3 regions of the Shewanella sp. N2AIL genome follow, and region 1 is predicted to be linked to each of the others. Evidence: predicted binding sites of a transcription regulator. Region 1 holds the regulator's gene; each other region holds the start of a gene.
What was found. Region 1 encodes LexA, which represses DNA repair genes until DNA is damaged. Its sites were predicted from a motif close to TACTGTATNNNNATACAGTA; they were not measured.

Region 1 (3,173 bases):
TGGTCTTTACCGCAGAGTTCCGCGCATTGACCACGGTAAATGCCGGGTTTGTCTATGCGAGTCCAGGCCTCATTGATAAACCCAGGATTAGCATCTTTCTTCACGGCAAAAGCAGGTACCCACCATGAATGGATGACATCTTCAGAGGTCATCAAAAAGCGGATTTTGCGATTTATCGGCAGTACGAGCGGCTTATCGACTTCCAATAGGTAGTGTTCACCTTTGGTTTCGGTACCGTCGATTTGGGCTCTAGGGGTTGCGAGTATGCTGTAAAAATCAATGTCTTGATCGAAATAGCTGTAATGCCATTTCCATTGGGAACCCGTGACTTTAACGGTCAGATCGGCGTCGCTGGGATCTTCCATCGCAATTAAGGTCTTTGTCGCTGGAATCGCCATTAAGATCAAAATGATAAATGGCAGAATCGTCCAAGCGATTTCAACTTTAGTGCTTTCGTGAAAGTGCGACGCGACAGCGCCTTTGGATTTTCTGTGGTTGATCATGGCGTAAATCATCACGCCAAAGACCACAAGGCCAATGGCGCAGCAGATATACAAGATGGTCATGTGCAAGTGATAAACCTTGCCACTGATCTCGGTTACGCCAGGGGTCATGTTGAACCGCATGTCCGCGGCGGCCAACGGTGGTGCGAATAACACCACGAGTAAACAATACAACAATTGCTTCACAAGACTTCTCCTCTGCCAATTGCGAATAGCAACTACAAAGAAGAGCAACACAGTAAGTCTCAACTCTATGCAAACTCTTCAGTTCCCAAAAAAGCGTTTTTGACTTCAACGTGCGTTGGCGGCTGTTACTTTTAATTAAGTATTGTTACTGCTGGTATTAGCCACGCTGGCACATACGACTGAAATAAATCTGTTCTCTATTTTTAGTGGCATTTTGAACTCGATTACGGCTCGATTTATTTGCCACGGGCGGCGATATATCATCGCCGACTAAATCAACCATACTTGCTGTTTAAATATTGATCAAGATCACTTATTTATCTAATTGTCTGAAAAATTGCCAAAAAAAAGCCTCACATTCATAGGCGAGGCGGCTTTCAAGGTAAAAAATAAATGAATATTTAATGTACAGCGCTAAAAAAAGATTGTTGGCCGAAGAGATTGCCTTGCTCAATGCGTACGTCGCCGTGTAAGTGACTGTTTACGTCTTCAAGCACTATACCCATGGCGCGGGCACTTTTAGCCACGATTTGCAGGCGACGATTATCGCGTGCATCCAGTGATTGGGTCCAAGTAATAACTGCACTGGACGTACCACTTGTTAAGGCTTTTTCCATTGCCCACAGGGTTTCGACTTCATCTTTAGCGTGCACCAGCAAGACTCTGTCCATACGCACGCCTGCATTGGCGAGCATTTGTTTGTAGCCAATGCTCGGTGGGTTGATGAGCACTAACCAACGACCCTGTTGGCTTAACTGGGCGAGTTGCGCACTCAAATGGATTAACTCTTGGCGGCCTTGAGTCTTAGTTGGCATGCAGGCGATAGGTGCATGGTGCCAGTCATAGTCGGCATCACGGACTTCATCGAGCCACAAGCCCGGATGGCGGGGTGCATTGCCAAGTAGTTTGTTCATAGCCAATCTCCATTACGGATCACACCGACGGCGAGTCCTTCAATTGTTAAACTTTGATAGCCTAAATCCACTTTAATCGGGGAATAGTCTTCATTTTCGGCGTGTAGATAGACCACATTACCTTTTTTTTCGAAACGTTTAACAGTGACATCGTCGTCGACTCTAGCGACAACCACTTGACCATTTCTAGCTTGTTGTACTTTATGAACAGCCAGCAAATCTCCTTCGAGAATGCCAATATTCTTCATGCTGTCGCCTTTAACCCGCAGTAAAAAATCGGCGGCGGGATGGAACATGCTTGGGTCGACTTGGTAGTACTGTTCAACATGTTCTTGGGCGAGAATAGGTTCGCCAGCGGCTACTTGACCGATAAGCGGTAAACCTGTTTCAGTTACTTCTTCGACTTCCGCAGTCAGACGAATGCCCCGCGATGTGCCTGGCATGATCTCAATGCAGCCCTTTTTCGCCAACGCTTTAAGATGCTCTTCAGCCGCATTGGCGCTCTTAAAACCTAAACGGGTCGCGATTTCTGCCCGAGTGGGTGGCATGCCAGTATCGGCAATATTTCGTTTAATTAGCTCTAAAATTTCAGCTTGGCGTGGCGTCAAAGGTCTCATGGTGTTTCCTGTTTTTCTATACAGTTACTGTTAGTATATACAGTATTATTTGCAGCGCAAGTATTAACCACTTTTTAGCTATGTTGGAGAGAATTAGCGAATATTACCCATAGTCTGGTATTCTACCGGGCTAGTAAACGTACTTAATTGCATAAGAATAATGCCTAAACACGACTCTCTTTGGTTGAAATCATTACGCTGGATCCAAAAACACTTAGTGCACACTATTGTTGTGCCTCAGGATCCCTTTGCCGATCTGAATCTGGATGCCTCCAGACCCCTTGCTTATGTGATGAAAACGGAATCGCTGAGTGACATCGCTGCCCTGAGCGAAATTACGGCTAAGTTAGGACTGCCGAGCCCCTATGAGCCTTTAGTGGCAAATGGTGTAATCGCGCCTCGGGTTGTCTGCCTTCAAGGGCGTAAGCCGCTGTTTGGTGAGCGTGCGGGTAACGAGCCTTTCCTCGAATGCTTTATGCGTTTATTGGCCGTGCATAAGGAACGCCCTGAATTAGACATTCAACTGGTGCCCGTAAGCCTATATTGGGGCCGCACGCCAGGGAAAGAAGACGACACTATGAAGGCGGCTGTGTTTGAGCGGGAAAACCCGACTTGGCTGCGCAAATGCTTGATGATTTTATTCTTAGGTCGACATAACTTCGTACAGTTTTCAAATGCGGTATCTCTGCGATACATGGCCGACGAACACGGCACTGACATGGGGATTGCCCATAAATTAGCGCGGGTCGCGCGGGTGCATTTCCGCCGTCAACGTAAGGTGATGACAGGGCCTGTGCTGCCAAATCGCCAAGCATTGTTTCATTCGCTGCTCAAATCCGAGTCGCTGCGTAAAGCGATTCAAGAAGAAGCGGCCAACAAAAAGATTTCTGAGACCCAAGCGCGCGAGACGGCTATTGAGTATCTCGATGAAATCGCTGCCGATTACTCAGATA
Region 2 (3,173 bases), on a different contig from region 1:
TTGGTGTACGCCGAATCTGTGCTGCTCATCTATGATAATTAACGCAAGTTTGCTAAAGACCACATGCTGCTGGAAGATGGCATGGGTACCAATCACCATCTGGGCGGCGCCGGATTCTATGTCCGCAAGGGATTGCGCTCTGACCTTGCCTTTGAGTTTACCCGCCAGCCAACCGACTTTAAGTCCGAGTGGCTCAAACCAAGCGGCAAAGTTAGTCGCATGTTGCTCGGCCAATAGTTCTGTTGGCGCCATCATGGCAACTTGATAACCGTTTTCAATCGCTTGCAGCGCAGCCATCGCCGCGACTAAGGTTTTACCTGAACCTACATCCCCTTGCACTAAGCGCATCATAGGGTGCGGCTTTTCTAAATCTTTGCCTATATCGGCCACCACTCTTTGCTGGGCGCCTGTGGGCTTAAAAGGCAAAGCGGCAAGGAAGGGATTGAGCAACTGCCCCGTGGCCTGCATGGTGACGGCAGCGTCTAGATTACTGCGCTGTCTTAGGCGTAACATGCTGAGATTGTGGGCGAGTAATTCTTCCTGTACGAGTCGCTGCTGTGCAGGGTGTTGGCCTAACTCTAAATCGAACTGAGATATCCCCGCAGGAGGCCGATGCAGCGTCTGCAGCGCTTGTTTAAGGCTAATGTTATTCGGTTGCAACTGCGGTGGCAGCAGCTCAGTTAAGCCGCCATCTTCCAGCAATACCAAAGCTTGCTCGGTCAGCTTGAGCCAACTTGCCTGTTTTAAGCCCTCAGTTGTGGGATAAATCGGCGTTAGGGTATCACTCAGATGAACATCTTCACCGGGATACACGACTTTATATTCTGGATGCACTATCTCAGCTTGATGGCCGCCACGGCGCACTTCACCGTAGGCGCGGATCATCAAACCGTTTTGCATGGCATTACGCTGGGCGACGGAAAAGTTAAAGAAGCGCAGGCTCAAGCTACCCGTATCGTCGCGCACATTGCAGACCAGCATACGCTTGCGGCCTTGGATGATTTGCGTCGATTGGATTTCAGCTTCTATGGTGCCGTAACTGCCGGGCATAAGGGCGGCAATCGGATAGATTTGGGTTCTGTCTTCGTAGCGCAGGGGTAAGTGAAACAGCAGATCTTGTACTGTTGTGATGCCGAGCTTTGCGAGTTTCTCCGCGACCTTTTTGGCGACGCCTTTGAGGTCGGTGATCGGAACAAGATCCAATTGCTGCAAGTCGTTAGCACTCAATCACTGTGAATTTATACATATATTAACAGAGAATAAGCGTAAGGCAATCTCAAGCAGAATGAGGGACTTATTTGCTAGCATAACTAACGTCAGTTTGCGGCCCTTAGGTTTCGGCTAAGGCCGCAAAAATTGTCGATATGAACGAAAGAGTAGTTAACCGTGAGCGTGATTACAGCCAGCCCTTTTGTTTGGCGATGCGTGCTGCATCGATTCGGTTGCTAGCATTGAGTTTAGCTATGGCTTCGGAGAGGTAGTTACGCACTGTGCCTTCGGCGATAAAAAGGGTTTCGGCGATGTCGGCGGTGGATTTGCCTTCACTGGCGAGGCGTAGGGCGCGGCGCTCTTTATCGTTGAGTGGGTCGGCGTCACCAATTGCCATCATGGCCAGTTCAGGATCGATGACCCGTTTACCCGCCATAACTTGTTGAATCGCGTTGACTAAGGTTTCCGAGGGCGCATCTTTTAGTAGAAAACCGCCGACTCCAGCTTCGATAGCGCGTTTGATATAGCCCGCGCGGCCGAAGGTGGTGATGATCACGACCTTAGTTTGACTATGTTGATCCTTTAACCAAGTTGCCAGTTCTAGGCCTGTGCGGCCGGGCATTTCGATGTCGGTTAGCAAGAGATCAAAGCTTTGCTGTTTGAGTAGGCCTAGGGCCTCGTCGCCGTCACTCGCTTGGGTGATATTAAAGCCTCCCGCAAGCGTGAGGAGTGCCGCGAGTGCGCCTCGCACCATGGCTTGGTCTTCCGCCAATAAAATCTTCATTAATCTGTTGCTCCCTGCAAAGGTAAACTGACGGTAAATGCATATCCCTGTTCGAGATTATAGCTCAAGCTGCCGCCTAAGCTGTCAAGACGTTCGCGTATCCCCGTGAGGCCATTGCCTTCAGCGATAGGTTTACTTGTGCCATTATCTTTGACCTCAACGACTAGCCTATCTGCTTGCTGAATAAAGTCGATAATACATTGACTTGCGCCGCTATGGCGTAAAATATTATTCACCAGTTCAGTGACAATTAATCCCAGCTGGCTCTCCATTCTGGCGGGCAGTTTAGGGATATTGCCTGTCAGCTCGACACTGACTCCTTTTTCCCTCAATAGTTTACACAGTTGTGTCACGCTATCCGCGAGACCCTTATGTTTGTAGTCAGATACGGTGTGGCGAATTTGGCTGAGGCTCTCGCGGGCAATTTGGCCGAGTTCATTAAGCTGGATTGTGGCCAGTTGGTATTGCTGTTTTGCCAGCAGTTTTTCTGCCAGTTCCGCCTTAAGCGCAATCGAAGACAAGCTGTGGCCCATGATGTCGTGTAGATCGCGGGCAATGCGTTCTCGCTCAACCATAGCCGCTAAGGTGCTAATTTCTTGCGTGCTTTGCTGTTCTTTCAATTTATGTTGATGACGCCTGCGTTCGGCTACGCCAAACATGCCTACACCGAGCACTAATCCTGAGCCGTAAAGCGGAAAGTAGTAACTGTTAAAGTCGTAAATTTCATTGAGGGCAAACAACAGGCCGATTAAGGCGGCAATAGCCAACAGACAGGTTCTGAGAGGGTAAAAAAAGCCAATGAAAAAAGCGGCAAAGGTGAATAACGAGATAGATCCTGGGTTGATTGGGGTGATTGCTGTGGCGATGGCCACCATCATCAGAATGGGGCGATAGGCGCTATTCTGATTGCACTTATAGGCCCAAAAATAACTGGCAATAAAAGGAACGAGCACGGCAAAGCTAAGGGCGATTTTCCATGCTGGATACGTATTGATGGCAAGCGGAATAAGATAAAACACTAAGTTTATCAAATACACCCAAGCGAGTTTTCGTTCGAGCTGAAGATGCGTGCTGATCATAATGCCTCTATGAAACTGTGTTGACTGTTAATCGTTGTTCGTTGAATGCCCGAAGGTGACATCTGTGTTGATTCATCTGTTTAGGGATTGGCGCTGGGGTC
Region 3 (3,173 bases), on a different contig from region 1:
AAGCCCCTACCCGTCCCAGTTCTAAACCTGTCAGTTCGGCACGCGCGAGGGCAAAATCCCACAATTGAGTGTGAGTAAAAATATCCCACACTAGGCGGCTATCGGTAAGATTGTAATGCGCTAAGGCTTGTTTATCGGTCTTAAACAGCTGGTCAATTTCTTCAACGCGATTATCGACGTTATGAATGGCCTTGCCTTCACCTAATAGTTGCCGCGACACAAATTCCAACGAGAAACGCTCAAAGTGGTAAAAAGCGGCTTTAAGCCAATCGATACCATCGAGTACCACACGGCCCGGTAAGACTAAGGTTTCTGGGCGAAACTTATTGTCAACTTTCCAATCAAGCTTGGCGCCGCCGCGGCCAATGGTGAGCGGAATACGGTGTAATAATGCACGGCGTGACAACAGCGCGAGATCGAAACTCACCACTGACCAACCGATAATAAAGTCAGGATCAAACTCATGGAACCACGCAATTAATCGATGGATCAGCGCCGCTTCATCGGCCACCCATTCAATATATTCGGGGGCGTTTGATTCAGCTTCGCCCACCATAATCACTTTTTCATAAGTCTGCTTGAGGCTGCCTTGCCCCACGTCTCGGCCACTGTCTTGACCATATAGCGCCACCGAATAGAGTAAGCCCTCAAAGCTGCATTCAAAATCCAGTGAGATACAGCGTAAATTCACCGCCGTTAAAGGGGCAATACTCTTAGCCCGCTCGGCGATAAACACGGGCAGCGAGTTAGCCTCAAGACTGTCGCTAGTCGGCGCAGAGAAATGCCCTAAAAATGCCACATCCAGCGCCACAAACCGCTCGATTAAATAACGCTGTTCAGGGCGAATATCCGCTTCAAATAAAGGGATATCGGCATCTTTTGCGATGCGCTGTAAGGTACGTAAGCTGTTGCTGGATTTTGCATAAACTCCACTGACGGAGCCGCCTTTAAAGCTTTTGAGCGCTAACGGCACAAACCGTAATGCTTGACCCGGCGTTTGTAACTGTAAAGCCGCCACATCCGTTTGATGACAAAAACAAATGTGTTCAGTGCCTTGCACTTCCACCAGCACAGGGCCTTGGGCGGTCGCCAGATAATACTGCAACACTAAACTCCCATGACGATGAATCGCATGGCGTGTTAAGACTCGACCTTGTACACTAACGGCCGCTGTTGCCTCAGGCTTCATCGCATTGGTTCCCAAATCGTATAGCTACTCAATTTAAATGCCACCAAATGGCAGAAAAGTTTCTTAGGCTATGCAATCACTGTTATTATGTACAGCATTAATTCGATAAAGTAGTGACGCATGTTACCTGACAATGTAAAAACCCAGATCCGCGCCATCTATAAGGATATCGCTACCGCCTTGCCTCATTTTAGGCCGCGCCGCGAACAAAACTATATGGTGGCGGAAATCTCTAAGACCCTCGCCGGCGACTATGACAAAGATAGGCGCATTATTGTGGTCGAAGCAGGGACTGGTATTGGTAAATCATTGTCTTATATTCTCGGTACCATTCCACTGGCATTAGCGAGCAAGAAAAAAGTCTGTATCGCCACCGCGACCGTTGCCTTACAAGAACAATTACTACATAAAGACTTGCCCTTCTTCCTTGAGCAATCCGGTTTAAATTTCCGCTTTGGCCTAGTCAAAGGTCGACAACGCTATGTGTGTCTATCGAAACTGGCGATGCTCATCGGTGACGACAACAGTACACAAATGGCCATGTGGCAAACTAAGCCTGACAATAGCCAAGTGGCTATGATGCATGGCCTGTTAAAAGACTATAACGAAGGTCGCTGGAACGGCGAAATCGATACCTTAGCCGTGCCGCTGCCCGATCACCTGTGGCAACAAATCGCCTGCGACAAACACAGCTGTCATCGCCAAGTCGCCAGCCACAGAAATTGCCCGTTCCATAAGGCCCGTGAAGATGTCGATACCTGGGACGTGCTCATCGCCAACCACAGCTTGTTATTTGCCGATTTAGAATTAGGTGGCGGCGTGATTTTGCCCGATCCCGAAGACGTGTTTTATGTTATCGACGAGGCACATCACTTACCCATTGTGGCGCGGGATTTCTCCAGCGCACAGGCCACGCTGAGGGGCGCCTGCGACTGGCTCGAAAAAATTGGCAAAACCTGCGCTAAGTTACAAAACCAAATAAAGAGCAACAACATCATTGCCCCTGCGCAGGCGATGCAGGATCACTTAGGCGATCTTATCGCCCAGCTCAATCAAGTGGCCCACTACTGCGATACCCAGACTAAGCACTTTGCTAATCCTGAAAACCGTCTGCGTTTTGAGCACGGCAAACTGCCGGACTCATTACTTATTCTGGCCGAAAACCTTGCTGTGACCTCTAATCTTGCCCTCAAGCAGTTTAATAAAATGCTATCACTGCTGGCCGAAGCGATTAAAGATGGCGACATTCCTAAACATCAATCCGAAGCACTATTGGCCGAAACTGGTTTTATGCTGCAAAGACTCGAGAATCTGCAAAAATTGTGGAAGATGATGGCCAAGGAAGATAAACATAAAGGTGCCCCTATGGCGCGCTGGGTCGAGCTCATCACAGGTAAGCAAGCGGATTATCTGTTTAGCGCCTCGCCCATTGAAGTCGGTTTTATGCTGGAATCCATGCTGTGGCAAAAGGCCGCAGGCGTAGTCTTATGTAGCGCCACGCTGCGCGCACTCAATAACTTTGACCATTTTGTGCATCAAGTTGGGTTGTCACTCAATGATGGCAGCCGTTATTTAGCCTTACAATCGCCCTTCGATTATCCCAATAACGCGACACTTTATTTACCTAAAATGCGCACTGAGCCGACGGATGATGCCTATACGGCAGAACTTGCCGAGCAAATCATTACTCTGATTGAAGGAGAAATGGCCACCTTAGTGTTATTCGCCTCCTACTGGCAGATGGAAAAAGTGGTTGAATTACTTGAAGGTAAACTCACCACAGAGCTGCTTATTCAAGGCAATGCGCCACGGCAACAGTTACTCGAACATCATAAAGCTAAGTGCGATAAAGGCGAACCGAGCATATTATTCGGCACCGGCAGTTTCTCTGAAGGTCTCGACTTACCCGGCGATTATCTGACGAACTTGATCGTCACTAAACTGCCCTTTGCGGTGCCAACCTCGCCCGTTGAACAAGCCCATG

Region 2: a site for LexA is predicted at 1,229-1,248, ahead of recG (ATP-dependent DNA helicase RecG). Genes of this name have one in related genera too.
Region 3: a site for LexA is predicted at 1,267-1,286, ahead of dinG (ATP-dependent DNA helicase DinG). Genes of this name have one in related genera too.

The regions. Positions count from the first base shown of each region.
Region 1 is NZ_JALBYT010000013.1:93,076-96,248, reverse strand. It holds gene coxB (cytochrome c oxidase subunit II) at 1-689, opposite strand, end outside; gene MO387_RS09945 (SulA-like leucine-rich domain-containing protein) at 1,091-1,603, opposite strand; gene lexA (transcriptional repressor LexA) at 1,600-2,220, opposite strand; gene plsB (glycerol-3-phosphate 1-O-acyltransferase PlsB) at 2,381-3,173, shown strand, end outside.
Region 2 is NZ_JALBYT010000016.1:24,304-27,476, forward strand. It holds gene recG (ATP-dependent DNA helicase RecG) at 1-1,212, opposite strand, end outside; gene MO387_RS11165 (response regulator transcription factor) at 1,397-1,993, opposite strand; gene MO387_RS11170 (sensor histidine kinase) at 1,993-3,072, opposite strand.
Region 3 is NZ_JALBYT010000014.1:72,227-75,399, forward strand. It holds gene MO387_RS10395 (DNA polymerase II) at 1-1,189, opposite strand, end outside; gene dinG (ATP-dependent DNA helicase DinG) at 1,310-3,173, shown strand, end outside.